One region of the Rhizobium sp. NLR8a genome, then DNA from elsewhere that is predicted to be linked to it. Evidence: predicted binding sites of a transcription regulator. Region 1 holds the regulator's gene; the other holds the start of a gene.

Region 1 (15,948 bases):
TTACGGCGAGAAGCGCGCGCTTTTCGACGTGAACCTGAACATCCGCGAAAACACCGTAACCGCCCTGATCGGCCCCTCGGGCTGCGGCAAGTCGACCTTCCTGCGAAGCCTCAACCGCATGAACGACACGATCGAAGGCTGCCGCGTCACCGGCAAGATCACGCTCGACAGCGACGACATCTATGATCCGGATATCGACGTGGTCGAACTTCGCGCCCGCGTCGGCATGGTTTTCCAGAAGCCGAACCCGTTCCCGAAGTCGATCTACGAAAACGTCTCCTACGGCCCGCGCATCCACGGTCTCGCCAAGTCGAAGGCCGATCTCGACCAGATCGTCGAGAGCAGCCTGCAGCGCGCCGGCCTGTGGAACGAGGTCAAGGACCGCGTGCACGAATCCGGCACCGGCCTCTCCGGCGGTCAGCAGCAGCGCCTGTGCATTGCCCGCGCCGTCGCCGTCAGCCCGGAGGTCATCCTGATGGACGAACCCTGCTCGGCCCTTGATCCGATTGCCACCGCCAAGGTCGAGGAGCTGATCCACGAGTTGCGCGAGAACTACACGATCGTCATCGTCACCCACTCCATGCAGCAGGCCGCGCGTGTTTCGCAGCGCACCGCCATGTTCCACCTCGGCAACCTCGTCGAGGAGAACGACACCGACAAGATGTTCACCAACCCCGACGATCCACGCACCCAGGATTACATCATGGGTCGCTTCGGCTGATCCCGGCGACACGAAGCTTTCCGTTATTCGAGGACAAAGCCCCATGGCATCGACACATATTTATTCCGCCTATGATGATGATCTGAAGTTCCTCTCCAGGCGGATTTCCGAAATGGGCGGCCTGGCCGAACAGATGGTCGCGGAATCCGTCCGGGCGCTGGTCAACGGCGATACGGCGCTGGCGCAAAAGGTCATTTCCGACGATGTGATCCTCGATCACACCGAACGCGAGATTGGCGACAAGGCGATCGTCACCATCGCCCGCCGTCAGCCGATGGCCTCGGACCTGCGCGAGATCATGGGTTCGATCCGCATCGCCGCCGATCTCGAACGCGTCGGCGACCTCGGCAAGAACACCGCCAAGCGCGTCATCGCCGTGCAGAGCACAGGCGTGCCGCGCAAGCTCGCCCGCGGCCTCGAGCACCTCTCCGAGCTGGCGCTCGTCCAGCTCAAGGAAGTGCTCGACGTCTATACGACACGCGCCGCCGACAAGGCGACCGCCATCCGCGAACGCGACAACGAGATCGACGCGATGTACACCTCGCTGTTCCGCGAGCTCTTGACCTACATGATGGAAGATCCGCGCAACATCACGAGCTGCACGCATCTGCTCTTTTGCGCCAAGAACATCGAGCGCATCGGCGACCATGCCACCAACATCGCCGAGACGATTTACTACATGGCGACGGGCGCCCAGCCGGAAGGCGATCGTCCGAAGGATGACAGTGCCAACACCGTCGGCGCCGCGACGGAATAATTGTTCCGAACGAGCCGCCCGGGCCAGCCGCCCGGACCAGTCACTTGCGTGCGCGCCCGTTCGGGGCGCGCAAAGAGGTCGCAGCCAATTTCTGAATTTGCGCAGGACGCCTGCTTAAATCGTCCCGGTTTAAGGCTTGTGCGCGAGGAGACGGACACGCATGATCCCGAGAGTCGCAGTTGTTGAAGACGAGGAAGCGCTGAGCGTGCTTCTTCGCTATAATCTTGAGGCGGAAGGCTTTGAGGTCGATACCATCCTGCGCGGCGACGAGGCCGAGATCAGGCTTCAGGAGCGCACGCCCGACCTTCTCATCCTCGACTGGATGCTGCCCGGCGTCTCCGGCATCGAACTCTGCCGGCGCCTGCGCATGCGGCCGGAAACCGAGCGGCTGCCGATCATCATGCTGACGGCGCGCGGCGAGGAGAGCGAGCGTGTGCGCGGACTGTCCACCGGCGCCGACGATTACGTCGTCAAGCCCTTCTCGACCCCCGAGCTCGTCGCCCGCGTCAAGGCGATGCTGCGTCGGGCCCGTCCCGAGGTGCTGTCCTCGGTGCTGAAATGCGGCGATATCGAGCTCGACCGCGAAACCCATCGTGTCCACCGCAAGAGCCGCGAAGTCCGCCTCGGCCCGACCGAATTCCGGCTGCTGGAATTCCTGATGTCGTCGCCGGGCCGGGTCTTTTCCCGTTCGCAGCTGCTGGACGGCGTCTGGGGCCACGACATCTATGTCGACGAACGCACCGTCGACGTCCATGTCGGCCGCCTGCGCAAGGCGCTGAATTTCTCCAATATGCAGGACGTCATCCGCACCGTCCGCGGCGCCGGTTATTCGATGGAGGCCTGAAGGCTGAGGGAGTGTGGGGTTGGCGTTCCCGCCAAACGCACGGCAGTACGGCTTGTGAGGCCCGCCTTGTCGTCCATCGTCGCCGCTGCGGAGCCAGCGTCGTTGCGCCGGCGAGGCTTATGCGTCTCGGCACCACCTTTCCATCGCGCCTGCAAAGCCGACTTGTCCCGGCGCCACCTCTCCTCCGTCAAGCCCTGGCATGACGGAGTGTGGGGGTTGCTAAACGCAAAGGTCACTTCCCACTCGAATAAGAAACGGCGGCCCGTTTTTTATGTCTGGCTATACCGGTCCGCTCAGCTGACCCGCGCCGCCGCCCGGCGGCGTTCGTTGATCGGCTGATAGGCAAGCTTCTGATGATAGCTGCAATAGGGCGAATTGTCCGGGGATTCGCAGCCGCAGAAATGGAAATCTTCCTTGAGCGGATCGCCGACCGGCCACTTGCAGGTGCGTTCGGTGAGCTCCGTCAGGCCGAGGCGGCGGGAAATCGGCACCACCACGTTGCCCTTCGGCACATATTCCATTTCCTCGACTGTATCGATCTCGATCTCTTCCTTCAGCAGGGTTGCGCCCTGCTGGCGGGTCACGGTGCGGGTGGCGATCCGGGAGGCGTAGTTCGGCGCGCGCGGCGCGGATGTCTGGCGCTTCGGCGTGCGCGCCGCGGTGGCCGTGCCGCCGGCCTTGGCGCGGCCGGGAAGGCTGAGCCTGTGCACCTTGCCGATAACGGCGTTTCGGCTGACCCCGCCAAGCTGCGCAGCAATCTGGCTGGCGCTCAGTCCTTCGGCCCAAAGCTTCTTGAGTTTCTCGACCCGCTCGTCTGTCCAGTTCATGCCCTGTCTCCACCTTTTGCGTTGGTGATGGCAGAATCCCTCACCGTTGTCCCGGAAGCCTCCGAAACAAGAAACGCTTGATCAATTTTGGTGACTAGTTCCGCCGCATGCAGTCTAGTAATTGAACTTTAACCTAGTGTGAGGCTGACTCCGTGACAAGAGTCGCGGGAATCCGGATGAATCGAATTTCAAGTTTTTCCCCAACTTGCTGCCTCTGCGTGTCATTTCTGCAATAATGCCTGTTGAAGGCCGAAAGTGCCCCTGTACAAGCTTGCGGCATACGCTAAGGCCGCAGTTTTGTTGACATTGCAGCGCGAAAAGGAAATAGTACCGCTCGCCGCCGAAAGGCGGCATTTTTGATTTTTCGGACCTGGTTTTGTTAGCCGGAATCCGCGCATGACAACATTGAACGGGAGACCCGCGATGGCTGAAGCCGCGCCGCTTTACGACACCTATTCTCGTGCCCCGCTGCGGTTCGAGCGAGGCGAGGGCGTATGGCTGATCGCCGAGAGCGGCGAGCGTTATCTCGATTTCGGCGCCGGGGTCGCCGTCACCTCCGTCGGCCACGGCAACCCGCATGTGGTCGCGGCGCTGAAGGAGCAGGCCGACAAGGTCTGGCACCTCTCCAATATCTATGAAATTCCCGGCCAGGAGCGCCTGGCCAAACGCCTGACCGACGCCACCTTCGCCGACAAGGTGTTCTTCACCAATTCGGGCGCCGAGGCGCTCGAATGCGCCATCAAGACGGCGCGCCGCTATCAGTTTTCCAAGGGCCATCCCGAGAGGTTCCATATCATCACCTTCGAAGGCGCTTTCCACGGCCGCACGCTGGCGACGATCGCCGCCGGCGGCCAGGAGAAATATCTCGAAGGTTTCGGCCCCAAGGCGCCGGGTTTCGATCAGGTGCCGTTCGGCGACATCGATGCCGTGCGTGCCGCCATTACCGATGCGACGGCCGCAATCCTGATCGAGCCGGTGCAGGGCGAGGGCGGCGTGCGTCCCGCCACCAGCGAATTCATGAAGGCGCTGCGCCGGATCTGCGACGAAAATGGCCTGCTGCTGATCCTCGACGAGGTGCAGACGGGCGTCGGCCGTACCGGCAAGCTGTTTGCCCATGAATGGTCCGGCATCACGCCTGATATCATGGCCGTCGCCAAGGGCATCGGCGGCGGCTTCCCGCTCGGCGCCTGCCTTGCAACCGCCGAGGCCGCTTCCGGCATGAAGGCCGGCACGCATGGTTCGACCTATGGCGGCAATCCGCTGGCCATGGCGGTCGGCAGCGCCGTGCTCGACGTCATCCTCGCCGATGGCTTCCTTGAGCATGTGCGCGACGTCGCGCTCGTCTTCCGCCAGGGACTGGCCTCGCTCAAGGATCGTTATCCCGATGTGATCGAGGATATCCGAGGCGAAGGGCTTCTTCTCGGTGTCAAGGCTGCGGTTCCCTCGGCCGAATTGCTGCAGGCGATCCGCGCCGCGCATCTGCTCGGCGTGCCGGCCGGCGACAACGTCATCCGCCTTCTTCCGCCGCTGGTGGTCACTGCCGAGGAAGCCCGCGAAGGGCTTGTGCGCCTCGAGCGCGCCGCCGAGAGCATCCGCGCCGCCAAGATCAAGAAGACGGCTTGAAGGGATCGCCGCCTTCGGGCGCACGACAGGTAAGAACATGGCTCCTAAACATTTCCTCGATCTTTCGGCCGTCACATCGGCCGACCTCAGAACCATCATGAACGACGCGCTCGCCCGCAAGCAGGCCTTCAAGGCCGGCAAGGGCGACAAGCCGCTCGCCGGCAAGATGCTGGCGATGATCTTCGAGAAGCCGTCGACGCGCACCCGCGTCTCTTTCGACGTGGGCATGCGCCAGCTCGGCGGGGAAACGCTGTTCCTCTCTGGCACCGAAATGCAGCTCGGCCGCGCCGAGACGATCGGCGACACCGCCAAGGTGCTGTCGCGTTATGTCGATGCGATCATGATCCGCACCACCGAGCACTCGCGCCTGCTGGAGCTTGCCGAACATGCGACCGTGCCTGTCATCAACGCGCTGACGGACGATACCCATCCCTGCCAGATCATGGCCGATATCATGACCTTCGAGGAGCATCGCGGCCCGATCAAGGGCAAGACCATCGCCTGGACCGGCGACGGCAACAATGTGCTGCATTCGCTGGTCGAAGGGGCGGCGCGCTTCGGCTACCGCATGAACATGGCCGTCCCCCTTGGTTCGGAGCCCAAGGATCACTATCTGAACTGGGCCCGCAATGAGGGCGCCGAAATCATGCTCTGCCATGATGCCGACCGTGCGGTCGAAGGCGTCGATTGCGTGGTGACCGATACCTGGGTCTCCATGAATCAGGAACATCGGGCCCGGGGTCACAACGTCTTCCAGCCTTATCAGGTCAATGCGGCCTTGATGGCCAAGGCCGGCAGCGATGCATTGTTCATGCATTGCCTGCCCGCGCATCGCGGTGAGGAAGTGACGGACGAGGTGATCGACGGCCCGCAATCCGTGGTCTTCGATGAAGCGGAAAACCGTCTTCATGCGCAGAAATCGATTCTTGCTTGGTGCCTGGGCGCGATCTGAACCATAATCGGATGTTGCGAGTCATAAGCTTGCGGCCCGACTGCGCGAGCGCCGGACACTTTGGCCGCCGCTCCCGAAACTAGGAGTAAAGCCATGGCAGAAGCTGCAGCCGCCCTCGGCCAGTTCGATTTCGCCGGCGATGATCATGTCGTCCCCTTTCAGGTGGAGGGTCTGGATGTGCGCGGCCGCGCCGTCCAGCTCGGCCCCATGCTCGATGCCATCCTCGAGCGCCATCATTATCCCGCGCCCGTTGCCCGGCTGCTTGCCGAAGTCGTCGTGCTGACGGTGCTGCTCGGCACCTCGCTGAAGTTCGACGGCAAGTTCACCGTGCAGACCAAGGGCGACGGCCCGGTCGATCTGCTCGTCGCCGATTTCTCGACGCCGGAGAACGTGCGCGCCTACGCCCGTTTCGATCGGGCGCTGCTCGACCAGGCGATTGCCTCAGGCGAGACCGAGCCGGAGCAACTGCTCGGCAAGGGCGTGCTCGCCTTCACCATCGATCAGGGCAAGTTCGCCCAGCCCTATCAGGGTATTGTCGCGCTCGACGGCACCTCGCTCGAGGAGATCGCCGGCGTCTATTTCCGCCAGTCGGAGCAGATCCCGACGCGGGTGCGCCTGGCTGCGGCCGAACTCTTCGACCGTGACGATGCCGGCAAGCCGCGCCACCGCTGGCGGGCAGGCGGCCTCGTTGCCCAGTTCCTGCCGGAGGCGCCGGAGCGCATGCGCCAGCCCGATCTCCACGGCGGCGACGGCGATAACGGCGACCGTCCGCATGGCGAGGATGACGCCTGGACCGAAGCCCGCTCGCTGGTCGAGACCATCGATGCCGACGAGTTGACCGATCCGCAGGTCGGCACCGAACGCCTCTTGTTCCGCCTGTTCCACGAGCGCGGCGTGCGCGTCTTCGAGCCCCGCGCCGTCTTCGACCGCTGCAGCTGTTCGCGGGAAAAGATCGGCAACGTGCTGAAGGGTTTCACCGCCGAGGAGATCGAGGCCAGCCAGGAAAACGGCGAGATATCCGTCACCTGCGAATTCTGCTCGACCACCTACCGCTTCCAAGCAGCCGAGCTTCAGCCGGCGGAATAGGCTCAGTTAGCATTGAGAGCTGCCCCTCTCCCCGTAAATGGGGCGAGGGGACGTGCCCTGCGAGAGGTCGGCGGGGACAGATCGATCGCGGCATGGTCCCTTCGCCCCGTTTACGGGGAGAAGGTGCCGGCAGGCGAATGAGGGGCGGGTCTCGGCAATCTCTTGAGCGGGAGGAACTTGCCCTCAATTCAGCACGCGCAGCAGCCCCGGCGAGTCAAGCGAGAAGGCGGGGATGTCGACGTCGAACAGCTCGCCTTCATCCGTTTCCATTTGATAGTGGCCGAACATCAGGCCTGAGGGCGTGTCGAGCGGGCAGCCGGAGGAATATTCGTAGGTGTCGCCCGGGCTGAGCCGCGGCTGCTCGCCGACGACGCCGGGGCCGGTCACTTCGTCCACCTGTCCGTTCTGATCGGTGATGTTCCAGTAGCGGTTGATGAGGCGAACGGCGACGCCGGAATTGTTGCTGATGACAATCCGGTAACCCCAGACATAGCGGTCGTCCTCCGGATCGGATTGCTCCTCCAGATAGAACGGTTCGACCACGACTTCGATATCTCTTGTGAGGGCGCGATACATGCCTTGCACCATAGTCAAGATATGTTACCCGTATCTTATAAGAGGCCCGGTCCGTCAAGAAACGGAACGTTGATCAGCGGTCAAATAGTGATGATCATATGGTTTTCGATCATTAAGCCTAATCGTCAGCCTTAATTTTACTTCGCAACGCCGGCGCGGCTGACCTTGTTCCCGCGGATCGGCGGCCGGCTCCACATTGAAGTCCGGCCGCTATTCCAGTCGATCAAGCCGATACCTTGGAAAGCGCCTGCGCGAAATCCTCGATCAGGTCGTCCGTGTCCTCGATGCCGGCCGAAAGCCGCACCGTACCCGGAGAAATGCCGAGTTCGGCGCGCGCCTCTTCCGTCAGGTTCTTGTGCGTGGTCGTTGCCGGATGTGTGATCAGGCTTTTGCTGTCGCCGAGATTGTTGGAGATCTTGATGATCTCAAGCGCATTCTGCAATGCGAAGGCCGCCTCCTTGCCGCCCTTCAGCTCGAAGCAGACGAGCGTCGAGCCGCCGGTCATCTGCTTGGCGATGATGTCGGCCTGCGGATGATCCTTGCGGCCGGGATAGATCACCTTGGCGACCTTGCCTTGCTCGGCCAGGAAATCGGCGATCTTCGCCGCATTCTCGGTCTGCTGGCGCACGCGCAGCGGCAGCGTCTCGATCCCCTTCAGCAGCGTCCAGGCATTGAACGGCGACATGGCCGGGCCGGTATGGCGGAAATAGTCGTGCAGGTTCTCGTCGATCCATGCCTTGTCGGCGAGCACCACGCCGCCGAGACAGCGGCCCTGGCCGTCAATATGCTTGGTGGCGGAATAGACGACGATATGGGCGCCGAGCTCCAAGGGCTTCTGGAAGAGCGGGGTCGCAAAGACGTTGTCGACGATCAGCTTGGCGCCGACCTGGTTGGCGAGCCTGGCGACGCCTGCAATATCGACCACTTCGAGCGTCGGATTGGTCGGGCTTTCCAGGAAGAACACCTTGGTGTTCGGGCGGATCGCCTTTTCCCAGTTGGCGAGATCTCGGCCGTCGACCAGCGTGCACTCGACGCCGTATTTCGGCGCCAGCGTTTCTACGACCCAGCGGCAGGAGCCGAACAGGGCGCGGGCGGCGACGATATGGTCGCCTGCCTTGACCTGGCAGAGGACGGCGGCAGTGACGGCCGCCATGCCGGAGGCGGTGGCGCGGGCATCTTCGGCGCCTTCCAATGCGCACATGCGCTTTTCGAACATGTCGTTCGTCGGGCTGCCGTAGCGGGCGTAGATGAAGCCGTCCGTTTCGCCCTTGAAGCGGGCTTCGGCCGCTTCCGACGTGTCATAGACGAAACCCTGGGTGAGATAGATTGCTTCCGACGTTTCGCCATATTGCGAACGCAGCGTGCCGCCATGGACGAGTTGGGTTGCCGGGCGCCAGGTCTTGCTCATGCCATCACCTTCACATAACAAAAAAACCGGCCGCAAAAGCAGACCGGTTTCATAACCCGGTCTTTTTAGCCACTTGTTTAACGTGGCTGCAAGCCGACCGGCCAAATCACCACGGGATAATTCTGCAATACTGCTGTTGGCGGCTTGCGTCAATTCCCCGAGTTTGGTTTTGTCGGCGGCAAAATGATGGATGGGGCACGATGGCTCGCGAAACTGGAATTCTGGCGGATCGCGCGATTGCGGCGCTGTTCGAAACGGGGCGTCTGAACTCCGAGCGGGAGCTCGACCGCGATCAGATCCAGCCGGCAAGTCTCGACCTGCGCTTGGGAAGCAAGGCGTTTCGTGTGCGTGCCTCCTTCATGCCCGGTCCCTCGCATCTGGTCTCGGACAAGCTCGATCGGCTGAGCCTGCACGTGATCGACCTGTCCCAGGGCGCGGTGCTCGAAACCGGCTGCGTCTATATCGTGCCGCTGATGGAAAGCCTGGCGCTGCCGGCCGACATGTCGGCCTCGGCCAATCCGAAGAGCTCGACCGGCAGGCTCGATATATTCACCCGCGTCATCACCGACTACGCCCAGGAATTCGACAAGATCCCGGCAGGTTATTCCGGCCCGCTCTATCTCGAAATCAGCCCGCGCACCTTCCCGATCGTCGTGCGCCGCGGCTCGCGTCTGTCGCAGATCCGCTTCCGCGTCGGCCAGTCCGTGCTCGGGGAGCCGGAACTTTTGAAGCTGCATGAAAGCGAGACGCTGGTTGCCAGCAAGCAGCCGAACGTGTCGGGCGGCGGCATCGCGCTGTCGATCGATCTCACCGGCGACAAGGACGGCCTGATCGGCTATCGCGGCAAACACCACACCGCCGTCGTCGATGTCGACGAGAAGGATCAGCACGACATCTTCGATTTCTGGGAGCCGCTCTATAGCCGCGGCCGCAACGAGCTGATCCTTGATCCCGACGAATTCTATATCCTTGTCTCGCGTGAGGCCGTGCATGTGCCGCCGGATTATGCCGCCGAAATGACTCCCTTCGATCCGCTGGTCGGCGAATTCCGTGTCCACTATGCCGGCTTCTTCGATCCGGGCTTCGGCCATGCGCCGGCAGGCGGGCGCGGCAGCCGCGCCGTACTCGAAGTGCGCAGCCACGAAGTGCCCTTCATCCTCGAAGACGGCCAGATCGTTGGCCGCCTGGTCTACGAGCACATGCAGGAAAAACCGGCCAGCCTCTACGGCTCCGGCCTCGGCTCCAACTACCAGGCCCAGGGCCTCAAGCTTTCCAAACATTTCCGCATCTGACGCCGGCCTGACGGGCGGCGACTTGACAGCGGCCCCCATCTGTTGGAAATCTCAGCGCATCGCGGGTGTAGCTCAATGGTAGAGCAGCAGCTTCCCAAGCTGAATACGAGGGTTCGATTCCCTTCACCCGCTCCACTTCCCTCAGTGGCGCTGTGAAACTTAGTCCCGGAAAAACCGGATCGGCTTGTATCGCCGGTGCGCGATGATCAGGCTTCGGTCAGGCTGGATGATGTAGGTCTCCTCCACCTGCTGGCCATACTGGTCGATGAAATCATGCGGGAAGCTCGATCCGGGCGGGGATTTGGTGAGCTTGGTGCGCGGCTGGCCGGTATAGGTGATGCTGCCCGGGATGGGCTCCAGCCCCGGGCCGGTGTATGTCGTGGTGTTGCACCCCCCAAGAGCGAGAGTGCCGATGAGGCCGATGATCGCGGATTTCATGTCTATCCCCTCCGAAGCTCCGAACGTTCCAATCTTACTCTGGATTGGCTCCAACTCATTGCGCAAACGCGCGGCGGCTGGTCGTTTTAGTGCACGGCGCCTGGAAACATTCTTGTCGAGGCCGGCTGGCGGCCGGACTAGACGGCCCCGCAAAAAGTAAGGATGGCCGCTGCTTGCGTCTACCCGCCTGCCGGTCATCTCCGCGTTCTGAGCGGAGAAGGGGAGGTGCCGCACCCTCTCCGTCCCCGCTCATCGCAGGACACGTTCCCCGCGAGCGGGAGAGGGATAGGATGAGTGGTAGGCGTCAGTTCCACAGGCGTCAGTCTTGCTAGAGGTCGCGGAGCTTCTGCTTAGAATTCCGTCCAATCGCCATCCTGGCTCTTCGGCGTGCTGCCTGCGCCGAAGGCGTTGGCGAGTGTCTGGCCGAGCGCGCGCGCCGGTGAGGCGGCCGGCCGGGCGGTGCCTTCGCCAGCGATGCGGATCGATGTCTTGGCTGCCGTGCGTACCGTGGCTCGCGGTGCAGCGGAGTGCGGTGCTGCAGTCGGTGGTCGGGACGATGTCATCGGTGCTGCTGCGGCAAAGGCGCCGGTGCCGGTCAGACGGAACTGGCCGAGCAGCATGTTGAGCGCCGATGCTTCGCTGGCGAGGCTGTGGCTGGCGGCCGTCGATTGCTCGACCATTGCCGCATTCTGCTGCGTGCCCTGATCCATGGTATTGACGGCGGTATTGATCTCCTGCAGCCCGATCGACTGCTCGCGCGAGGCTTCGGCGATCGCGTGGACGTGCTGGTTGATTTCCTGCACTTCGGTGACGATCACGTCGAGCGCCTTGCCGGTCTCGCCGACCAGCGTGACGCCGGTCTGCACATGCATGCCGGAATTGGTGATCAGCGACTTGATCTCCTTGGCGGCATTGGCCGAGCGCTGGGCGAGCTCGCGCACTTCCTGAGCGACGACGGCAAAACCCTTGCCCGCCTCACCGGCGCGTGCCGCCTCGACGCCTGCATTCAGCGCCAAGAGGTTGGTCTGGAAGGCGATGTCGTCGATGACGCCGATGATGTTGGAAATTTCGCCAGAGGACTTTTCGATCTCATGCATGGCGGAGACGGCCTTGCGGACGATCTCGCCGGATCTTTCGGCGCCGAGGCGCGTGCGGGTGACGAGCTGGCTCGCCTCCTCGGCGCGCTTGGCGGCGTCGCGCACCGTCGTGGTGATCTCTTCCAGCGCCGCGGCGGTTTCTTCGACCGAGGCCGATTGCTGTTCCGTTCGCCGGGAAAGCTCGTCGGCGGAGGAACGAATCTCGTTGGCGCCGGCGCCGATCGCCCGGGCATTGGCCCCGACCGCCTGCATGGTCTCGTTGAGCTTCTCGATCGAGTGGTTGAAATCCTGGCGCAGCGCATCGAGATGGGCGACGAAGGGCTCGCCGATATCAGAGGCGAGATCGCCGGCGGCAAGGCGGCGCAGGCCATCGCCAAGAGCTGCGACGGCGCGTTCGAGTTCGGCTGCCTCGCGGGCTTTCTGGGCCTCGCGTTCGCGGCGCTCGCCGTCGCTGACGCTGCGGTCTGCCTCGGCGCGCGCCTGGATTTGACGACGCTCGATCGCGTTGTCGCGGAAGATCGAAACCGCCTTTGCCATGTGGCCGACTTCGTCGCGGCGATCGAGACCGCTGATATCGCTGTTGGTGTCGCCCTCGGCAAGCCGCGTCATGCGCAGGCTGAGATTCGTCATCGGGCCGGCAATGCCTTTTTGCGCCACGGCGACGGCGAAGCCGATCGCGGTGAGAACAGCGATGCCGATCAGGACGAAACAGAAGGTGATCCGGCCGTTGACGGACGCCGAAAGCGCGCCGCCGCCGTCGTTGAGCAATGCCATCATCGCATCGTTGTTGGCAATCATCTTCGGCGTCAGCGCATCGAGCTTGGCATTGATCAGCGCGACATTCGCGAGCGCACCGGTGCTGTCCCCGGCCCTGCTCTGTTCGATGATCTTGTTCGCCAGAGCTTCGATTTCATCGATGCCGGCCTCGATCTCGTCGATCGCTGCCTTACGGCTCGGGACCAGTGCGAGGGCCTGTTTCATCCGGTCGCGGGCCTGTGGCAGCTTGCTCGGTGTGGCAAGCGCCGTCTGGAAAGCCGGCGTATCGGGTTTCATGTCAGCCAGCAGGGTGACCTGCAGCACCGAGGCCACCACCGATGCGCTGGCGCGCGCGCTCAGCATCGATGCCTGCGCCTCATGATCGATAAAGGCGCTATAGGCGGCGTCGGCCTGGCGGAATTCGGAGATGACATAGGCCAGCCCCGCCATCGTGATAAGCCCGAGCAGCGCCACGACCGATATAATTTTGGTGCGGATTTTCAGATGCTTCAACATGGAAATGTCACCCGATCTGGCCGGGCGCGCCGCGCGTCCGGTGTTTGAAAATTGAATTTGTAAAGAGCGCTGCCTGAGTGTCGCGGCGCCGGAAAGGAAACTGACGCATGCATCATGCAATCGGCTGGCGGGGTCCGTATCGTCGCGACAAATAGAGGCGATATTCTTTAATTCCGCGCTAACGCGCAGGCGCAGGCGCACTCCTAATTTTGAGGGCAGGAGGTGCGCGCTATCGCTCAAGAGAGCCTCATCCGCTCCCCTCACTCCCATGGATATTCCCCGCCGGCCATGACTCTGTTACATCTCGGCGACCCCAACCCCGAAACTGGATCACCATGATTGAATTCCAGCAGGCATCCCCGACTCTCAGGGCTTTTCTGGCGATCGGCCTGTTTCTGGCAGCGCTGTTTTCGAGCTTTGAGGCATTCGCCCAGCAAGCTGCGCCCTCGCTGCCGTTGCTCTTCGATGCCCGCGAGCGTCTCGCCAGGCCGGATCTCTCCTCGCTGGTCCGCCTGCGCTTTCTGACGTCGGTCGATTTCCCGCCGTTTAATTTCACCGATCAGAACGGCAAGCTTTCCGGTTTCAACGTCGATCTCGCCCGCGAAATCTGCAGCGAGTTGGAGATTTCCGACAAGTGCCAGATCCAGGCAATGCCTTTTGCCGATCTCAAGGATGCGCTCGCCGCCTCGCAGGGCGATGCCGTCATTGCCGGCCTTGCGGTCACCCCGGAGCTGCGCCGGCAATTTCTCTTCTCCCGGCCATATCTGATGCTGCCGGCGCGCTTCGTGCGCAATCTTGGCGCCCCGCTCGATGGAAAGACCGCCGCCGCGCTCTCGAACCATCCGGTCGGCGTCGTCAAAGACACGGTGCACGAGGCGATGCTGGCAGCCTTTTTCCCGGCGCTGAAAGCGCAGGCTTTCGACACGAAGGACGCCCTGCTTGCGGCGCTGAAGGAGCGAAAGGTCGATGCCGCCTTCGCCGATGCGCTGCAGCTTTCCTTCTGGGTCTCTTCGGCGGCCTCCGACAAATGCTGCGCGCTGTTCGACGGCCCCTACCTCTCCGAACAATTCCTCGGCGAGGGCATGACGATCATGCTGCGGCAGAAGGACAGTGTGCTGACTTCGGCCATCGACCATGCGCTTGCGACGCTGTCGCGCAACGGCCGTCTTCAGGAAATCTATCTGCGCTATTTTCCTTACGGGCTCTATTGAAACTTGGGCTCAGCCCTTGCGGAAGCGGGCGATCGCGCTGCGCTCGATCGCCGCGCAGGTGAGCTTGTCGAGGCCGAGCCGGTCCCGCAGCAGGCTGAGCAGCCGCAGTTCCTCCGCCTTGACCGAGAGATCGGCGGAGGCCACTTCGACGGCAAGCGCATAGGCCGTGTCGTAGAGTTTTGCCGGCAGGGTGTCTCGTACGGTTTCGAGAACGACATCGAGGCCCTCGGGCCCGGCCAGCAGCGCGGCGCAGTCGCGTGCTATCGGAATGAGCTTGTCGTCATCGAAATCCTTGAAAACCGGCAGGAAGCCGATCAACTGGCCGATCCTTTCCATCTCCCTGTCGTTCATGGTGCTGTCGACGGCCGACGCCATCACCATCACGTAGATCAGCGCATCATGGGCGGAAAGCGGCTTGTTCATCTCTGATTCCTTGTTGATCAGCCCAGATTAGGAACTGGCGGCGGGCATTACAAGAGATCGGCAGCATCTCGCCCCGGCGGTCGGCTTGTCACTTGCGGCGCGGATCGCCGCCGTAAATACCTTTCTGCGCCTGCTTCGCCTTCTCGGCGACGGCTGCAAGCGACGAACCCGCCTCTGCCTCCGCCCAGCCGGTTTCGGCAAGCCATGCACCGAGATCCTGCGTGCCGAGCCGGCAGGCGGCGATCGCTGTTCCCTTCCATTCGGCCGTGTCGAGATCGCAGGTGATGCTGCGGTTGCGCAACAGCTGGCGCAGCGCCGTCTTTGCCAGCATGCCGCAGGGCCATTGCCGGCCTGCCGGCCCGCATATCCTGTCGGCCGGCGTGGGGACGATGCCGGCAAGCTGGAGCCGTCGCTCCCCGAAGGAAAGACTGCCCGCGTTCTCGACCAGCGGCCGCGGCAGCTCCAGCGCCTTTTTGCCGGCGGGACCTGCCGTTTCGCCGCCGACTGGCGCCGCTTGCTGCGCGATGATGGCTGGTTTGGGCGCCGCGCCATCAGCCGCAGGCGGCGGAGCCGCCGGCTCCGCCGAGCGGGCGATCATTTCGGCGCGTTCGTCGGATATCGTCGCCGGTCCGGCGGTCTCGGGGGCAACATCGGGCGCTGCGACCGCCGTTTCCTCTGCGGCTGCGGTTTCTTCCCCTGCCGTGCCGCCGCGAAGCCTCGCTTCGCCTGCCATCAGCAGGCCGACCACCACCGCCATCCCCGTGATACCTGTAACGACGGCGGCAGGGCGCATGGAATATCTTCCTACTGACTGGCCCAGATGATGCGGGCGATCCAATCGACATCGGCGAGATCGAGCGTGCGGTTGGGATGTTCGGGATTGAGCGACATCAGCTCGATCGACCGCGGGCTTCGGCGCAGCAGCACCTTGGCCATCACCTCGCCCGCGCATGTGCGCACGACGACGCGGTCATTGCGGCGCACCTGCGCCCCGGGCTCGACGATCAGCACATCGCCGTCGCGATAAAGCGGCATCATGCTTTCACCCTGCACCTCAAGCGCATAGACGCCGGATCGCTGCGACGGGTTCGTCGGAAACTCCACCACGTCCCAGCCATGACCGGCCGGAAAGCCGCTATCGTCGAAGAAGCCGCCGGCGCCGGCCTGGGCGAAGCCGAGCAGAGGAATGGCGCTGCCCGGCGGGGGGGCGGCACGCTCGCCGATCCGCTCTCCGGCGGAACTGGCGGCCGGTTGCATGAAGGCGAAAAACTGCTCCATGCTCGCCCCTGTCGCGTCGAGCACCTTGGCGATCGATTCCGTCGACGGCCAGCGCAGCCGCCCATCGGCCGAAAGCCGTTTCGACTTGTTGAACGAGGTGGGGTCGAGCCCGGCGCGGCGCGCAAGACCGGATGGCGTCAGCT
Region 2 (15,948 bases), on a different contig from region 1:
AATCTGCAGAGGCCCTCGGCCTCGGATTCATACTAAGCTGGCGAGACTGACATGAGCGATGCTGCGATGAAACTGGTGGTGGTCGGCGCAGCGGGACGCATGGGGCAGACGCTGATCCGGCTCATTCATTCCATGGAAGGCGTGATGCTGCATGCCGCCGTCGAACGTGCCGGCTCGCCCTTCGTCGGCAAGGATGCCGGTGAAATTGCCGGGCTCGGCCCGACCGGCGTCATCATCGGCGACGATCCGCTCCAGGCTTTCCTGCATGCCGAAGGCGTGCTCGATTTCACCGCGCCTGCCGCCACGGTGGAGTTTTCCGGTCTCGCCGCTCAGGCCCGCATCGTCCATGTCATCGGCACGACAGGCTGCTCGACCGAGGACAACGCGAAGATCGCCGCCGCGGCACGCCATGCCCGCGTCGTCAAGTCTGGCAATATGAGCCTCGGCGTCAATCTGCTCAGCGTTCTGGCCGAGCAGGCGGCACGAGCGCTCGATCCGGCGGACTGGGACATCGAAATCCTGGAAATGCACCACAAGCACAAAGTCGATGCTCCTTCCGGCACCGCCCTTCTCTTCGGCGAAGCGGCAGCCAAGGGCCGCAGTATCGATCTTGCCTCGAAATCGGTGAGGGTCCGCGACGGCCACACCGGCGCGCGCGAAGTCGGCACGATCGGTTTTGCGACGCTGCGCGGCGGCTCGGTCATCGGCGAGCATTCCGTGCTTTTTGCCGGAGAAGGCGAAATCGTCACCCTGTCGCACAGCGCGGCAGACCGCTCGATCTTCGCGCGCGGCGCGATCAAGGCGGCGCTCTGGGCGCGCGACAAGAAGCCAGGTTTCTATTCCATGCTCGACGTGCTCGGGCTTTCTTCCCAATAACGACATCTCGGAGGCATATTCATGAGCGGTACCCTCGTCCTCGTTCGCCACGGCCAGAGTGACTGGAACCTGAAGAATCTCTTCACCGGCTGGAAGGACCCGGATCTGACGGAGCTCGGCATCCAGGAAGCCAACGCCGGCGGCGCCGCACTTGCCGAATACGGGATCAAATTCGACGTCGCCTATACCTCGGCGCTGGTGCGCGCGCAGCACACGCTGAAGCTCATCCTCGACAAGGTCGGCCAGCCCGACCTCGAGACGATCCGCGACCAGGCGCTGAACGAGCGCGACTACGGCGATCTCTCCGGTCTCAACAAGGATGACGCGCGTGCCAAATGGGGCGAGGAACAGGTTCATATCTGGCGCCGTTCCTATGACGTGCCGCCGCCGGGCGGCGAGAGCCTGCGCGACACCGGCGCCCGTGTCTGGCCTTACTACCTCACGGAAATCCTGCCGCGCGTGCTGCGCGGCGAAAAGGTGCTGGTCGCCGCCCACGGCAATTCGCTGCGCTCGCTGGTCATGGTGCTCGACAAGCTGACCAAAGAAGGCGTGCTCGCCCTCAATCTCGCGACCGGCGTTCCAATGGTCTACAAGCTGAAGGCGGATTCAACCGTGGCTTCAAAGGAAGTTCTGGGCGATATGTCCGGCGCACACTAATTCGGTGAGGCGTGCCGCCGGAAGCGGTCGGCACGCCTGCCTCAACTATTGGCCTCAGTTCTCGATCGTGAACTGCACCCGGTCGGCGGCGAAACGGCTGATCGAATATTGCACCGGCACGCCGTCGAGATCGGTGTTCATTGCCTTGGCGATCAGCAGGATCGCGCCGGGGGTGAGTTCCAGGTCGGCAAGGTCGGCTGTCCCGGCATGGGCAGCCGTCACCTCGGTTGTCGCGCGGACATAATCCGCCACGCCAAGCTCGGCGAAAGCCTTGGTGATCGATTCATGCTTGCGGTAGGCCTCGCCGATCCCGGCGAAACGGCCGGCGGGAAACCAACTGGTCGCTTTTGAAACCGGCCGCCTGTCGGCATGGCGCAATGTTTCCAGCCGGATCACTTGCTCGCCCTGTTTGACACCCAACCAGCGGGCAACCTCGGCGCTCGCCTCCTCCTGCGCCTCATCGAGCAGAAGACCACGCGTCTCGCGCGCCTGATCGCCGATGCCGGCAGTGAAGCGCGTGCGCCGGGTGATCGGGAAGTTCAGCCGCTGCTTGCGCTCGATCAGCGTGCCGCGGCCTTGCACCGCGCGCACGATCCCCTCCTGCGCCAGCGCCGCCAGCGCACTGCGCACCGTATGCCTGTTAACGCCGAATTGCAGCGCCAGCACCGTTTCCGGCGGCACCATTCCCGTTTCGTCATAGGCTCCGTTGCCGATCGCCTCGCGAATTCGATCGGCGATCTGACGCCAGAGCGCCACACCTGTCTGCCTCTGCACCTGCTTTAGTCCTGCCATTCTGCGCCTGCCTTGCCCCACGATGTCACACGCTTGTCACGACACCGATTTAAGGCTAGGTATAACTTGTATGGTTGTCTATATCAATAGACATTTCGAGGAAAGCAGTGATGATATCAGCGGACAAGGAAGACGCCGCGTCGCAAACGGTCTCGGAGCGCAAACGCGCCGCCGATCTGTTGGCGCGAGCGGAACGGAGCGAACTCCAGGCAGTCTGGGACGCATTGCCGCAAAAGCCCGTGGCTTATCCGGTGCGCGGACCGGAGACCGGACTTGTAATGGTGCGCGGCCGCATCGGCGGCGGCGGAGCTCCTTTCAATCTCGGCGAGGTGACGATGACACGCGCGACGGTGCGGCTCGAGTCCGGTTCCATCGGTCATGCGCAGGCGCTCGGCACCGACCGGGAGAAGGCCCGTCTTGCGGCGATCTTCGACGCGCTCTGGCAGGAGGAGACGAGCAAGAATTTTGTCGAACAGGCACTGCTTTTGCCGATTGCCGCGCGCATCGCCGCCACTGAGCGCCGCAAGGCGGATGAGACGGCGGCAACCCGCGTCGATTTCTTCACCATGGTGCGGGGAGACAACTGATGGGTCTTGCGACAGAAGCTTTGATCGGCGGTTTTGCCGACCCGGTTTTCCATGCACAGAGCGTCTTCAAGATGCTGATGGACGGCATGGCCCGTCCCGGCGCCATTCAGACCATTGAGCCCGATATCGCTCCGCCGGCGCCGCTCGGCATTGCCGCCGGCGCGATCGCGCTCACGCTTTGCGACCACGACACGCCGGTCTGGCTTACCACGGGACTGGCGAAATCCGCCATGCCGGAGTGGCTCGGCTTCCACACTGGCGCGCCGCTGACCGCCGAGAAGGCCGATGCGCGTTTTGCCTTCATTGAGGCGGGCATTACGCTTTGCTCCTTCGGCCTGTTTGCATCAGGCACACAGGAATATCCCGACCGTTCGACGACTGTTGTCATCGAACTTCCCGAACTCGACGGCGGACGCAGGCTGGCGCTGATGGGTCCGGGCATCAAGAGTGTCGTGGAGATCGGGCCGGCCAGCCTGCCGGAGACCTTCCTCAGACTCTGGAGCGAGAACCGGGCGCTCTTCCCGCGCGGCGTCGACATCGTGTTGACCTCAGGCAGACACTTCGTCTGCCTGCCGCGCACCACCAAGATCACAGCAACGGAGATCTGAGCTCATGTATGTTGCCGTCAAAGGTGGCGAGGCCGCCATCGCCAATGCCCATCGGCTGCTTGCCGACCGCCGCCGCGGCGACCGTTCGTTGCCGGCGATCGGCATTGAGCAGATCGTCGAACAACTCGCCCTCGCCGTCGACCGCGTCATGGCGGAGGCCTCGCTTTTCGACCGCACGCTCGCCGCCCTCGCCGTGCGCCAGTCGCGCGGCGACATGATCGAGGCGATCTTCCTGCTGCGCGCCTATCGCACGACATTGCCGCGCTTCGGCTATTCCAAGCCGCTCGAGACGGCTAATATGACGATCGAACGGCGCATCTCGGCGACTTACAAGGATCTGCCGGGCGGCCAGCTGCTTGGGCCTACTTTCGACTATACTCATCGCCTTCTCGATCCGTCGCTGCTTCAGGACGAACTGGTCGTGGCGCCGGCCCGGCGCCCGGCCGAGGCCGGCCGCGTCATGCGCGTCTCGGAAATCCTCGGCGAAGAGGGCCTGATCGAGGCCGACGGCGACATGCCCGAAGATCACGAGATCGGAGACCTGACCCGCGAGCCGATGGAATTTCCGATGACCCGCGACCTGCGCCTGCAGGCGCTTTCCCGCGGCGACGAGGGCTTCCTGCTAGCGCTCGGTTATTCCACTCAGCGTGGCTATGGCCGAAACCACCCCTTCACCGGCGAGATCCGCATCGGCGAAGCCGAGGTGGAATTCGACGTGCCGGAGCTCGGTTTCGCCGTCTCGCTTGGCACGATCCAGATCACTGAATGCCAGATGGTCAACCAGTTCAAGGGCTCGGCCAAGGCGCCGCCGCAGTTTACCCGCGGTTACGGCCTGGTCTTCGGACAGAGCGAGCGCAAGGCAATGGCGATGTCGCTGGTCGATCGCGCGCTTCGCGCCGAAGAGCTCGGCGAGGATATCACCGCGCCGGCACAGGACGAGGAATTCGTCATTTCGCACTCCGACAATGTCCAGGCGACCGGCTTCGTCGAGCACCTGAAGCTGCCGCATTATGTGGACTTCCAGGCGGAACTCGATCTCGTCCGCCGCATGCGCCGCGAATTCGAAGCCGCCCGCAATGCCGGCGAAGACATGAAGGAAGCCGCCGAATGAGCGATCTCGCCAGCTACAACTTCGCCTATCTCGACGAGCAGACCAAGCGGATGATCCGCCGCGCCATCCTGAAGGCGATCGCTATTCCGGGCTACCAAGTGCCCTTCGCCAGCAGAGAAATGCCGATGCCTTACGGCTGGGGCACCGGCGGCGTGCAGGTGACGGCCTCGATCATCGGGCCTGATGACGTGCTGAAGGTGATCGACCAGGGCGCCGACGACACGACCAATGCCGTTTCGATCCGTGCCTTCTTCCAGAAGGTCGCCAATGTCGCGGTGACGACGCGCACCAGCGAAGCGACGATCATCCAGACGCGCCACCGCATCCCGGAAGAGAAGCTCGGGCCTGGCCAAGTGCTCGTCTACCAGGTGCCGATCCCCGAGCCGCTGCGCTTCCTCGAACCGCGCGAGACCGAGACGCGCAAGATGCATGCGCTGGAAGAATACGGCCTTATGCATGTGAAACTCTACGAGGATATCGCACGCAACGGCCGCATCGCCACCACCTATGCCTATCCGGTCAAGGTACATGGGCGTTATGTCATGGATCCCTCGCCGACGCCGAAATTCGATAATCCCAAGATGCACAGGTCGGAAGCGCTGCAGCTTTTCGGCGCCGGTCGCGAAAAGCGCATCTATGCCGTGCCGCCCTATACCGATGTCGTCAGCCTGGATTTTGAGGACCATCCCTTCGAGATCCAGCGCTTCGACAGGCCTTGCGCGCTCTGCGGCGCTGAGGAGGTCTACCTCGATGAGGTCATCCTCGATGACAAGGGCGGGCGCATGTTCGTCTGCTCCGATACCGACCATTGCGAAGATCGCCGGGCCCAAGGGCATGCCGGCGAAATGCTGGCCCGGGGGGCTGCAGAATGACCAATATCCCGCTTCTCAAGGTCAACGACCTCTCGAAGTTCTACGGCAAGCGCATCGGCTGCCGGAACGTCTCCTTCGAGCTCTGGCCCGGCGAGGTTCTCGCCATCGTCGGCGAATCCGGTTCGGGCAAGACGACGCTGCTCAATTGCATCTCCACCCGGCTGATGCCGACGACCGGCAGCGTCGAGTACCACATGCGCGACGGCGGCTACCGCGACCTCTACCACATGAACGAGGCCGAACGCCGCTTCCTGATGCGCACCGACTGGGGCTTCGTGCACCAGAACCCGGCCGACGGGCTACGCATGAGCGTCTCTGCCGGCGCCAATGTCGGTGAACGGCTGATGGCGATCGGCGACCGGCACTATGGCAAGATCCGCTCCACCGCCATCGACTGGCTCGAACGCGTCGAGATCGATGCCGATCGCATCGACGATCAGCCGCGCGCCTTTTCCGGCGGCATGCGCCAGCGCCTGCAGATCGCCCGCAACCTCGTCACCGGTCCGCGTCTGGTCTTCATGGACGAGCCGACCGGCGGCCTCGATGTTTCGGTGCAGGCGCGCCTGCTCGATCTGATGCGAGGCCTCGTCAACGATCTTGGCCTCTCGGCCATCATCGTCACCCACGATCTCGCCGTCGCCCGCCTGCTCTCGCACCGCATGATGGTGATGAAGGACGGCTACGTCATCGAACAGGGCCTCACCGACCGCGTGCTCGACGATCCCAGAGAGCCTTACACGCAGCTGCTCGTCTCCTCGATCCTGCAGGTCTGAGCTAGAAACCAGGAAAACCATATCATGCCAACGCCCCTCGTCGTTTCCGAAGTCTCGAAGAGCTTCACCATGCACCTGCGCGACGGCATCAGGCTGCCCGTCGTCTCCGACGTCGCCTTCTCCGTGTCGTCAGGCGAATGCGTCGTTCTCGGCGGCCCCTCAGGCATCGGCAAGAGCTCGCTGCTCAAGATGATCTACGGCAATTATGCCGTCGACACCGGCCAGATCCTCGTCCGCCACGACGGGCGGATCGTCGACCTCGCCGCCGCCGATCCGCGCACCGTGCTCAATGTTCGCCGCGATACGCTCGGCTATGTCAGCCAATTCCTGCGCACCGTACCGCGCGTGGCGGCAATCGACGTGGTGGCCGAGCCGCTCGTGGCGCGCGGCGAAGAAATCGTCGTTGCACGCGAAAAGGCAGGCGCCCTGCTTGCCAGGCTCAACCTGCCGGAGGCGCTTTGGCAACTTCCGCCCGCCACCTTTTCCGGCGGCGAGCAGCAGCGCGTCAACATCGCCCGCGGCTTCATCACCGAGCATACGATCCTGCTTCTCGATGAACCCACAGCCTCGCTGGATGCGAAAAACCGCGCCGTCGTCGTCGGCATGATCGCAGAGAAGAAGAAGGCGGGCGTCGCCCTTCTCGGCATCTTCCATGACGAGGAAGTGCGCGAGGCCGTCGCCGACCGCATCCTCGACGTCCAGCAGTTCTCGCCGAGGATGATTGCCGCATGAGCCGCAAGCTTGGTATCGAGCCCGCCATCCACGAAACGGCCGAGGTCAGCGATTCCACCTTCGGGCGCTATACGGAAGTCTGCGAACGCTGCCGCATCAGCGAGGCGACCTTCGGAGACTATTCCTACATCATGCAGGACGGCGCCGTCTGGTGCGCAACGATCGGCAAGTTCGTCAATATCGCCGCCGCCGTGCGCATCAACGCCACCAACCACCCGACCTGGCGCGCGACTCTGCATCATTTCACCTATCGCGCCGCCAATTACTGGCCGGACGCCGATATGGAGACGGATTTCTTCGCCTGGCGGCGCTCGAACCGGGTGACGATCGGCCACGACGTCTGGATCGGCCATGGCGCGACCATCCTGCCCGGCGTCAACGTCGGCAATGGCGCCGTCATCGGGGCCGGCGCGGTCGTATCGAAGGACGTTGCATCATACACGATCGTCGGCGGTGTGCCGGCGAAGCTGATCCGCGAACGTTTCCCGAAAGAGATCGGCGAACGCATGGACAGGCTTTCCTGGTGGGATTGGCAACACGACCGGTTGCGCCTGGCCTTGCAGGATTTCCGCAACCTTAGCGCGGAAGATTTTCTGGCCCGCTACGAATGCTAGACGCCACCGCCGAGACACGGAGATTTGTGACACCTCTTACACAAATATGACATTGGAGGTTCATGAAGCGGGACTAATGCGATGCTGACCAAGGCCTGGAGTGCAAGGGAAGAGCATGATGTTCGAGCTGAAGGATGTCACCCGCCGTTTCGGAAACAAGCTCGCCGTCGATGCCGTGACGCTCACCGTTGCCCAGGGCCAGATGGTTGGCATCATCGGCCGCTCCGGCGCCGGCAAGTCGACGCTGCTGCGCATGATCAATCGGCTGCAGGAACCGAGCTCCGGCTCCATTCATTTCGCCGGCGTCGAGGTCTCCGGGCTTCGCGGTCAGGCATTGCGCAACTGGCAGCGCGACTGTGCGATGATCTTTCAGCAGTTCAACCTGGTGCCGCGCCTCGATGTTCTCACAAATGTCATGCTCGGCCGCCTCAATCACCGCTCGACGCTTCTGAGCCTTCTCAACATCTTCACCCGGGAAGAACGCGTTCATGCGATCGCCGCACTGGAGCGCCTCGGCATCGAGCAGACGGCGCTGCAGCCGGCCGGCACGCTTTCCGGCGGCCAGCAGCAGCGCGTGGCGATCGCCCGGGCGCTGATGCAGAACCCGAGGATGGTACTCGCCGACGAGCCTATCGCCTCGCTCGACCCGCTGAACGCCAAGATCGTCATGGATGCGCTGCGCGACATCAACGAGCGCGAGGGCATCACCGTCATCACAAATCTGCATACGCTCGACACTGCCCGCAACTATTGTGAGCGCATCGTCGGCATGGCCGGCGGCCGCGTCGTCTTTGACGGCAAGCCCTCGGAGCTGACGGCCGAAGCCGTGAAGGCAATCTACGGAACGGACAAGGATGGCGCCGGCATCGACGAAACCATGACGTCGACATCCATCAATATCGCTGCCGAGCGGGCAGACAATCCATCCGCCGGCGCCCAACCGCTGGCATTGGCCGGTCTCTGAGCGGGACGGCCGCGATCGAACGCCCGCGTCAAGGGCACATTCTTCGTAACGGGAAGGCCGGAACACCGGTCGATAGGAGAGAACGCATGTTGAAGAAAGCACTCTTTGCGGCAACGGCGCTGTTCGCGCTCGCCGGCGCCGCCAATGCCGCAGACCTCAAGGAATTCCGCATCGGCATCCTTGGCGGCGAAAACGAAACCGATCGCCTGCGCAATTATGCCTGCCTTGCGGACCATCTGAAGCAGGAGTTCGGCTTCGAGAAGGTCTCGCTCTTCCCGGCCGCCGATTATGACGGCGTTATCCAGGGTCTGCTCGGCGGCACGCTCGACTTCGCCGAACTCGGCGCTTCCGGCTACGCCTCCGTCTACCTCAAGGATTCGAAGGCCGTTACGCCGATCCTGACGACGCAGCAGAAAGATGGTTCGACGGGTTATTACTCGATCGGCCTTGCACTGAAGTCCTCCGGTATCAAGACCATCAAGGACGCCAAAGGCAAGAAGCTCGGCTACGCCGATCCGGACTCCACCTCCGGTTACCTCGTTCCGCTGACGCAGATCCCGAAGGACACCGGCATGCCGAATGACAAGTTCTTTGCCTCGACCCAGTTCAACGGCGGGCATGAAAACAACCTGCTTGCCGCCTATGACGGCAAGGTCGACGTCGCAGTCGATGACTCGTCGGGCATCGGCGATTTCAAGGACGGCTACACCTCCGGCACCTTCCGCAAGGAAGTCGACAAGGGCGCCGTGGACCCGAACAAGCTCGTTGAAGTCTGGCGTTCGCCGCTGATCCCGAACGGCCCGCTCGTCGTGCGCAACGCTCTCGGCCAAGAGTGGCAGACGAAGCTCGCAGCCTTCTTCACGGCCCTGCCGGAAAAGGATCACAAGTGCTTCTCGGCTGTCGAAGGCGGCGACTACAAGGGCTATGCCCCGGTCAAGCACGACTTCTACAATGCTGTCGTCGAGGTTCGCAAGGCGGCCATCGGCGGCTGATCGCCTTTTCAATGCGGGGCGGCCGGCAACGGCCGCCCTTTGTTTGTTACCGCGGGGAGCGTCCATGACCATTGCCGATACACAGCCGCACGTGCAGAGCACGCAGGAGATCGCCACCGCCTGGGATCGGATGGTCGCGAAGCGCCGCTTTTATACCGTCCTTGGCTTGGTCATGATCGTTGCGGCATTCGTCAGCTCCGTCCGGTTCGCCGATGAGAGCAATGCCGGCCATTTCTTCGAGCGTCTGCCGCATCTTTTCGACTTCCTGAGCTGGCTCATTCCCAAGGATTGGAACGATGTCTGGCGCGCGCTGTTCGACATAGCCAGCGTCAACGACAGAGGCGGCGAGGAATTCAACTTCGACAAGGGCCGCGTCTACGTCTGGGGTGCCTTCTACATTCCGGAATATTTCGAGCTGATGATCGTCACGATCAACGTAGCGCTCATCTCGACCATCATCGCCTTCATCTTTGCGGTTCCCTTGAGCTTCTTTGCCGCGCGCAATCTCACGAATTCATGGCCGCTGCGCATCGTCACCAAGCGGCTGATGGAGTTCCTGCGCGCCTTCCCCGAGATTGTCATTGCCGGCCTGTTTTCGGCGATCCTGTCGATCGGGCCGGTCGCCGCCATCATAGCCATCACCCTGCACACGATCGGCGCGCTCGGCAAACTCTTCTACGAAGTCGCCGAAAACATCGATATGAAGCCGCATGAGGGGATGAAGGCCGTCGGCGCCAACTGGTGGGAGCGCGTGCGCTTCGCCGCCCTGCCACAGGTGCTGCCGAATTTCACCTCCTATGCGCTCTTACGCCTGGAGATCAACGTGCGCGCCTCGACCATCATCGGGGCCGTCGGCGGCGGCGGCATCGGCGAGGAGCTGAAGCTTTCGATCTCGCGCGGCTTCGGCGCCAAGACGATGGCGCTCGTTCTGCTGCTCTTCGTGACGGTCGTCGCCGTCGACCAGTTCTCCGCATGGCTGCGTCGCCGTCTCGTCGGCGAGCACGCTTTCCTTCCGCAACATTGAGGCCGCCATGACGGTGATTGACGCAAACCGCATGCATGAGATCGAAGCGCGCTATCCGGAATATTTCCACCGATCGTTCCGCCAGCGTTTCGGCGGGCTGATGATCCTCATTGCGACGCTGCTCTACGGGCTCTATGCCGTCTGGTTCTTCGACCTGCCCAAGCTCTTCGCCGAGGCCCATTGGGAACGCGTCGGCATCTATCTCAGCCAATGGGTGAGCTACGATGTCCAGCCGGACCTCCGCATCCAGGACGACGGCTCGATCGAGGTGCGTTATCCCCGCTTCTCACCGCTCGGCGATCATCCGCACCCGGACTGGGTGGTCAACAATCCCGACGGCAGCATCACCGTTTCCATCAGCGGCATCAGCCGCAGCGTCACCGTCTCAAAGAGCGAAACGATCGTGACCGCGCACGGCGTCAGCGTCCCCGTCGACGTATCGAGCGGCGCGCCTGAGGTGGTCGGGCCGGTGCCGAGCTGGATGACTGTTTATGACGACAACGTGCTTGCGGATCTCGGCTTTGCCGGCGACGTCAGTATTTCCGTCGATCGCGTGAAGGTCCGCAAACGCTTCCTCGGCTGGGCGAATTTCATCTTCGACACGCAATCCTCCTTCTTCGACAAACCGGTCGGCGAAGTCATCGGCCTCGTTGTTTCCGGCCCGCGCATCAAGCCCGACCAAACCAACCTATCGCTCGCCTTCGAGGATATCTGGAACAACAGCGAATGGCAGCATGGCGACGTCTGGACCAAGCTTTTCCAGACGATCGTCATGGCCTTTCTCGGAACGCTGCTCGGCGCGCTTGCCGCCTTCCCCCTCGCCTTCCTGGCAGCGCGCAACATCACGCCGAACCGCCTCCTGAACCAGATCCTGAAACGCTTCTTCGATTTCCTGCGCTCGGTCGACATGCTGATCTGGGCGCTGTTCCTGACGCGCGCCTTCGGCCCCGGGCCGCTCGCCGGCAGCGGCGCGATCTTCCTCACCGAGACCGGCACGCTCGGCAAGCTTTATTCCGAGGGGCTCGAGAATATCGACAACAAGCCGCGGGAAGGCATCAAATCAACCGGCGCCCAAACGGTGCTCGTCCATCGTTACGGCATCATGCCGCAGATCGTTCCGGTTATCGTCAGCCAGACGCTCTACCAGTGGGAATCGAACGTGCGCGGCGCGACCATCATCGGCGCTGTCGGCGCGGGCGGCATCGGCCTCAAACTCTGGGAGGCGATGCGCACCAACGCCAACTGGGAAAACGTCGCCTATATGGTCATTCTGATCTTGATCGTCGTCTTCCTGTTTGACGCCGCCTCGAACGTCCTGCGCCACCGGCTGATGGGCACGAAGACGCACTGACCGTTCGACGAGGGGCGACGGCGACGCTGCCGCCATCATCATTCTGTCACGGAAATCTTTTAGCCGGGAGCCTGCTTGCGGTTCGCCGCCAAATCACTGCACATTGCGCTCCCCGTTTCGACGATCCCCAGGATAAAAGCCTTGCGCTACGCTCTCTATTTCTCGCCGCCGAAGGATGATCCCCTGACCGGCGCGGCTTCGCTCTGGCTCGGCCGCGATGCTTTCACCGGCAAAACCTATCCTGCACCCGAACATGAGACACTCAGTGCGGCAGAGCAGTTCGAGCTGACCGCCGACCCACGCCGCTACGGCTTTCACGCGACGATCAAGGCGCCGTTTTCGCTTGCCGCTTCCGTCACCGAACGGGATCTCATCACCTTTGCCGAGGATTTCGCGGCGCGCACCCCGGCCTTCAAGATTCCTGAACTCGTGCTCGGCCAGCTTGGCCGTTTTTTTGCACTGGTTCCCGGTTCTCTTTACCAACCTCTTCAGGATTTCGCCGGAAAGGTGGTAAAATCCTTCGAACCGTTCCGCGCTACGCTTTCCGAGACTGATATCGCGCGACGCAACCCGGAGAAGCTCAGCGACAGCCAGCGCGCCAATCTGCAACGCTGGGGCTATCCTTACGTCATGGAGGATTTCGGGTTCCACATGACTCTGAGCGGCCAGGTGCCGGAGACACGCGCGGAGGTGATGAAAACGGTCCTGGCGGAGCGTTTTGCCGGTTTTACCGGCCGGCCGCTTTCGATTTCCGGCCTCGCCGTCTTCATCGAGGAGACGCGCGGCGCCCCGTTCAAAGTTCATTCCTGGCTGCCGCTTTCCGGCGCCAAAAGCTGAAAGACCTGACGATATGAGCAAAGAGACCGTCTTTTCCAACGCCCGCATCGTTCTCGAGGAGGACGTCCTTTCAGGATCGATCCTCATCCGCGACGGCAAGATCGTCGATATCTCCGAAGGCAATTCGGTAGCCGGCGAAGATTTCGAGGGCGACTACGTCATTCCCGGCCTTGTCGAGCTGCATACCGACCATCTCGAAGGCCATTATCAGCCACGTCCGGGCATCCGCTGGCACAAGACGGCTGCCGTCCAGGCGCATGACGCCCAGATCGTCACATCGGGCATCACCACGGTCTTCGACTGCCTGCGCATGGGCGCGGACGAGGACGGCGGCTTCGAACATGGCGAGATGCGCGAGATGGCCGACGCCATCCAATCGGCGGAGAAGGAAGGCAGGCTGCGCGCGGAGCACCTCCTGCACCTGCGCTGCGAGGTCTCGGCCGACAACGTGCTCGAACATTTCGCCGATTTCGAAAAGGATCCGCATGTGCGGCTCGTCTCGCTGATGGATCACGCGCCCGGCCAGCGGCAGTTCCAGACGATGGATCAGTATATCTTCTACTACCAGAAGAAGCGGGGCCTGAGCGATGAGGCTTTTGCCCGTTTCGTCGCCAAGCGCCAGGCGGAATCGGCGCGCAATTCGACGCCTCATCGCAATGCCATCGCCAAGGTCTGCGCCGAGCGCGGCATCACCGTCGCAAGCCATGACGACGCCACGCTCTCTCATGTCGACGAGGCGATCGACAATGGCGTGCGCCTCGCCGAGTTTCCGACCAGCTTCGATGCCGCCCGGGCATCGCACGAGCACGGCATGAGCGTGCTGATGGGCGCACCGAATATCGTGCGCGGCAAATCCCATTCCGGCAACATCGCCGCCCGCGATCTCGCCGAAATGGGCGTGCTCGACGTGTTGTCCTCCGACTACGTGCCGCTCAGCCTGCTGCATGCACCCTTCATCCTCGCCGACGAGGTGGAGAGCATCACCCTTCCGAAAGCGATCGCGATGGTGACATCGACGCCCGCCCGCACGGTCAGCCTCGACGATCGCGGCCGGATCGCGACCGGGCTGCGCGCCGATCTCGTCCGTGTCCACCGTTCGCACGGCGTGCCGGTCACACGCTCCGTCTGGCGCCAGGGACGCCGTGTCGCATGACCCCGCACGAACCACATGCAGCAGCCGGAGCCGAACGGGGCATCATGGTCGTCGTCGTTGGGCCGAGCGGCGCCGGCAAGGACACGCTGATGAACCTCGCTGCGCGACGTTTTGCCGGCCGCGACAATGTGCATTTCGCCCGCCGCGTCATCACCCGCCACCGTGACGCCGGCGGCGAGGATCATCTTTCCGTCTCTCTCCAAGGCTTTGCCGCCATGGAGCAGTCAGGCTCCTTCGCCGTCTGGTGGGAAGCGCATGGCCTGAAATACGGCATTCCGGCCGAAGTCTCGGTGGCGCTGTCGCGAGGCCACGTCGTCGTTGCCAACGGCTCGCGCTCGGCGCTTCACCGCTTCCAAGCCGCTTTCCCGCGGCTGAAGGTCATCAACGTCACGGCCCGTCCCGAAGTGCTCGCCAGCCGGCTGGAAGCGCGCGGCCGCGAGACACATGAGGACATCATGGCCAGGCTCGCCCGCGGGCCGCTGACCGTGCGTGGCGACTACGACGTCACGGAGCTCGACAATAGCGGCTCGCTCGAAGAAGCTGAGCAGAAGATGATCGCGATCCTGGACGGATTGTTGGCCGAAGTGCGCTGACGACAATCGCGAGGAAGGGCATGCGCGCCGTCAAAGTGGTCGACTACAACCCGTCCTGGCTGCGGCTCTTTGCCGAAATCAGCGCCGAGATCTCCATCCTGCTCGGCAATCTCGTGCTTTCCATCGATCATATCGGCAGTACGTCGGTTCCCGGCCTGGCCGCCAAGCCGAAGATCGACCTCGATATCGTCACGATCTCCGACGACGCTCTACCGACGGCGATCGATGCGATGCGCGCGGCCGCTTTCGTCTTCCACGGCGATCGGGGAGAGAAACGCTGGGCCTTCACCCGGGATCACCCGGGTTACGGATTCAAGCTCTATCTCTGCGGAGCCGATAATCGCGCGCACCGCGAGCGCATCCTGTTTCGCGACTATCTCAGGGAGCACCCGGAAAGAGCCCGGGCCTATGCCGAGCTGAAACGCCGGCTGGCTGTGGCGGCAGGCGGCGACTGGGATTTCTACACCGGCGGGAAGACCGGGTTCGTCAGTGAGACGGTGCGGCTGGCCATATCGGGAGCGTGAGATCGGCTGTGCGCCCTTTTTCAAACGAGGAAAGCGTGTTCCACCCCCTCCTATCGCCCCGGCTTGCTGGTTTCATCAGACGAATGACCGCCAATAGTTTCAGCGATTGACTGTTGCATCCATGCGCGGAACCGCGCCAAGGTCACTTCATTCCAGCGTTCTCGCGATCCGACGAAATAGTAGCCGCCGAGCCGAACATCCGTTTCGAGCAATTCGACCAGCCGCCCAGCGCGCAGGTCATCCGCAGCGATCAAACGCGTCGCAAGCGCTATTCCTTGGCCCGCGACCGCCGCATCGACCGTCAGATTGGCCGACCAAAGGCGCGGACCATTCAAAACGACTTCATGCTCGAAGCCGGCCTTGTGGAACCATTGGCGCCATTGGTCGCGGCTTTCCTCATGGATCAACGGCTGGCACACCAGATCATCGAGAGTGCGTATTGGGGCGTTCCTGCTGATCCATTCGGGGCTTGTAACCGGAAACATGCGGGGCCTCTCCAGCAAGATCCAGCGGACATTTCCTCTTGGCTCGTCAGAGTAGCGAATGTCCACATCGGCCTCATAACGCGTGAAATCCGGTTCCAGATCGGTTGCGCGCATCACGAAATCGATTCCGGGCAAGGCAAGCTGGAGCTGATTGAAGCGCGGCGTCAGCCAACGCGTTGCGAGGCCCGGCACGCACCAGATGCGCAACACGGTGCGGTTGACCGCTGGGCGCAATTCCGCCGTCGACTTGGCAATGAGGTCGAAAGCGATCCCCACGGTCTCGGCAAAAATCCGGCCTTCCGCCGTGAGCCTGATGCCGCGCGGTCCGGCATCGACAAGCCGTGTGCCAAGCCAGGCTTCGAGGTTGCGGACGTGACGGGATATGACGGTGTGGCTGAGATTG

The links. Region 1 encodes PhoB, which activates phosphate uptake and scavenging genes when phosphate is short. Its sites were predicted from a motif close to TGTCATNNANCTGTCAT; they were not measured.
Region 2: phnC (phosphonate ABC transporter ATP-binding protein) is a predicted target of PhoB. The motif match lies at 7,658-7,674, and genes of this name have one in related genera.

The regions. Positions count from the first base shown of each region.
Region 1 is NZ_JABDWI010000004.1:275,425-291,372, forward strand. It holds gene pstB (phosphate ABC transporter ATP-binding protein PstB) at 1-721, shown strand, start outside; gene phoU (phosphate signaling complex protein PhoU) at 765-1,478, shown strand; gene phoB (phosphate regulon transcriptional regulator PhoB) at 1,639-2,322, shown strand; gene HJC04_RS09565 (GcrA family cell cycle regulator) at 2,616-3,149, opposite strand; gene HJC04_RS09570 (aspartate aminotransferase family protein) at 3,573-4,772, shown strand; gene argF (ornithine carbamoyltransferase) at 4,810-5,724, shown strand; gene HJC04_RS09580 (Hsp33 family molecular chaperone) at 5,818-6,810, shown strand; gene apaG (Co2+/Mg2+ efflux protein ApaG) at 6,994-7,386, opposite strand; gene HJC04_RS09590 (O-succinylhomoserine sulfhydrylase) at 7,610-8,794, opposite strand; SAM riboswitch at 8,839-8,917, opposite strand; gene HJC04_RS09595 (2'-deoxycytidine 5'-triphosphate deaminase) at 8,995-10,086, shown strand; tRNA gene HJC04_RS09600 (tRNA-Gly) at 10,148-10,221, shown strand; gene HJC04_RS09605 (hypothetical protein) at 10,246-10,524, opposite strand; partial or broken gene HJC04_RS32220 (VOC family protein) at 10,585-10,665, shown strand; gene HJC04_RS09610 (methyl-accepting chemotaxis protein) at 10,875-12,893, opposite strand; gene HJC04_RS09615 (transporter substrate-binding domain-containing protein) at 13,229-14,104, shown strand; gene HJC04_RS09620 (tellurite resistance TerB family protein) at 14,114-14,527, opposite strand; gene HJC04_RS09625 (thermonuclease family protein) at 14,616-15,320, opposite strand; gene HJC04_RS09630 (helix-turn-helix transcriptional regulator) at 15,332-15,948, opposite strand, start outside.
Region 2 is NZ_JABDWI010000018.1:107,381-123,328, reverse strand. It holds gene HJC04_RS29070 (ABC transporter ATP-binding protein) at 1-36, shown strand, start outside; gene dapB (4-hydroxy-tetrahydrodipicolinate reductase) at 52-876, shown strand; gene HJC04_RS29060 (2,3-bisphosphoglycerate-dependent phosphoglycerate mutase) at 898-1,533, shown strand; gene phnF (phosphonate metabolism transcriptional regulator PhnF) at 1,588-2,325, opposite strand; gene phnG (phosphonate C-P lyase system protein PhnG) at 2,436-2,912, shown strand; gene phnH (phosphonate C-P lyase system protein PhnH) at 2,912-3,520, shown strand; gene HJC04_RS29040 (carbon-phosphorus lyase complex subunit PhnI) at 3,525-4,631, shown strand; gene HJC04_RS29035 (alpha-D-ribose 1-methylphosphonate 5-phosphate C-P-lyase PhnJ) at 4,628-5,503, shown strand; gene phnK (phosphonate C-P lyase system protein PhnK) at 5,500-6,276, shown strand; gene phnL (phosphonate C-P lyase system protein PhnL) at 6,301-7,008, shown strand; gene HJC04_RS29020 (DapH/DapD/GlmU-related protein) at 7,005-7,622, shown strand; gene phnC (phosphonate ABC transporter ATP-binding protein) at 7,741-8,586, shown strand; gene phnD (phosphonate ABC transporter substrate-binding protein) at 8,673-9,578, shown strand; gene phnE (phosphonate ABC transporter, permease protein PhnE) at 9,643-10,602, shown strand; gene phnE (phosphonate ABC transporter, permease protein PhnE) at 10,610-11,953, shown strand; gene HJC04_RS28995 (DUF1045 domain-containing protein) at 12,095-12,790, shown strand; gene HJC04_RS28990 (alpha-D-ribose 1-methylphosphonate 5-triphosphate diphosphatase) at 12,804-13,943, shown strand; gene phnN (phosphonate metabolism protein/1,5-bisphosphokinase (PRPP-forming) PhnN) at 13,940-14,536, shown strand; gene HJC04_RS28980 (GrpB family protein) at 14,557-15,060, shown strand; gene HJC04_RS28975 (LysR substrate-binding domain-containing protein) at 15,111-15,821, opposite strand; partial or broken gene HJC04_RS32135 (LysR family transcriptional regulator) at 15,849-15,948, opposite strand, start outside.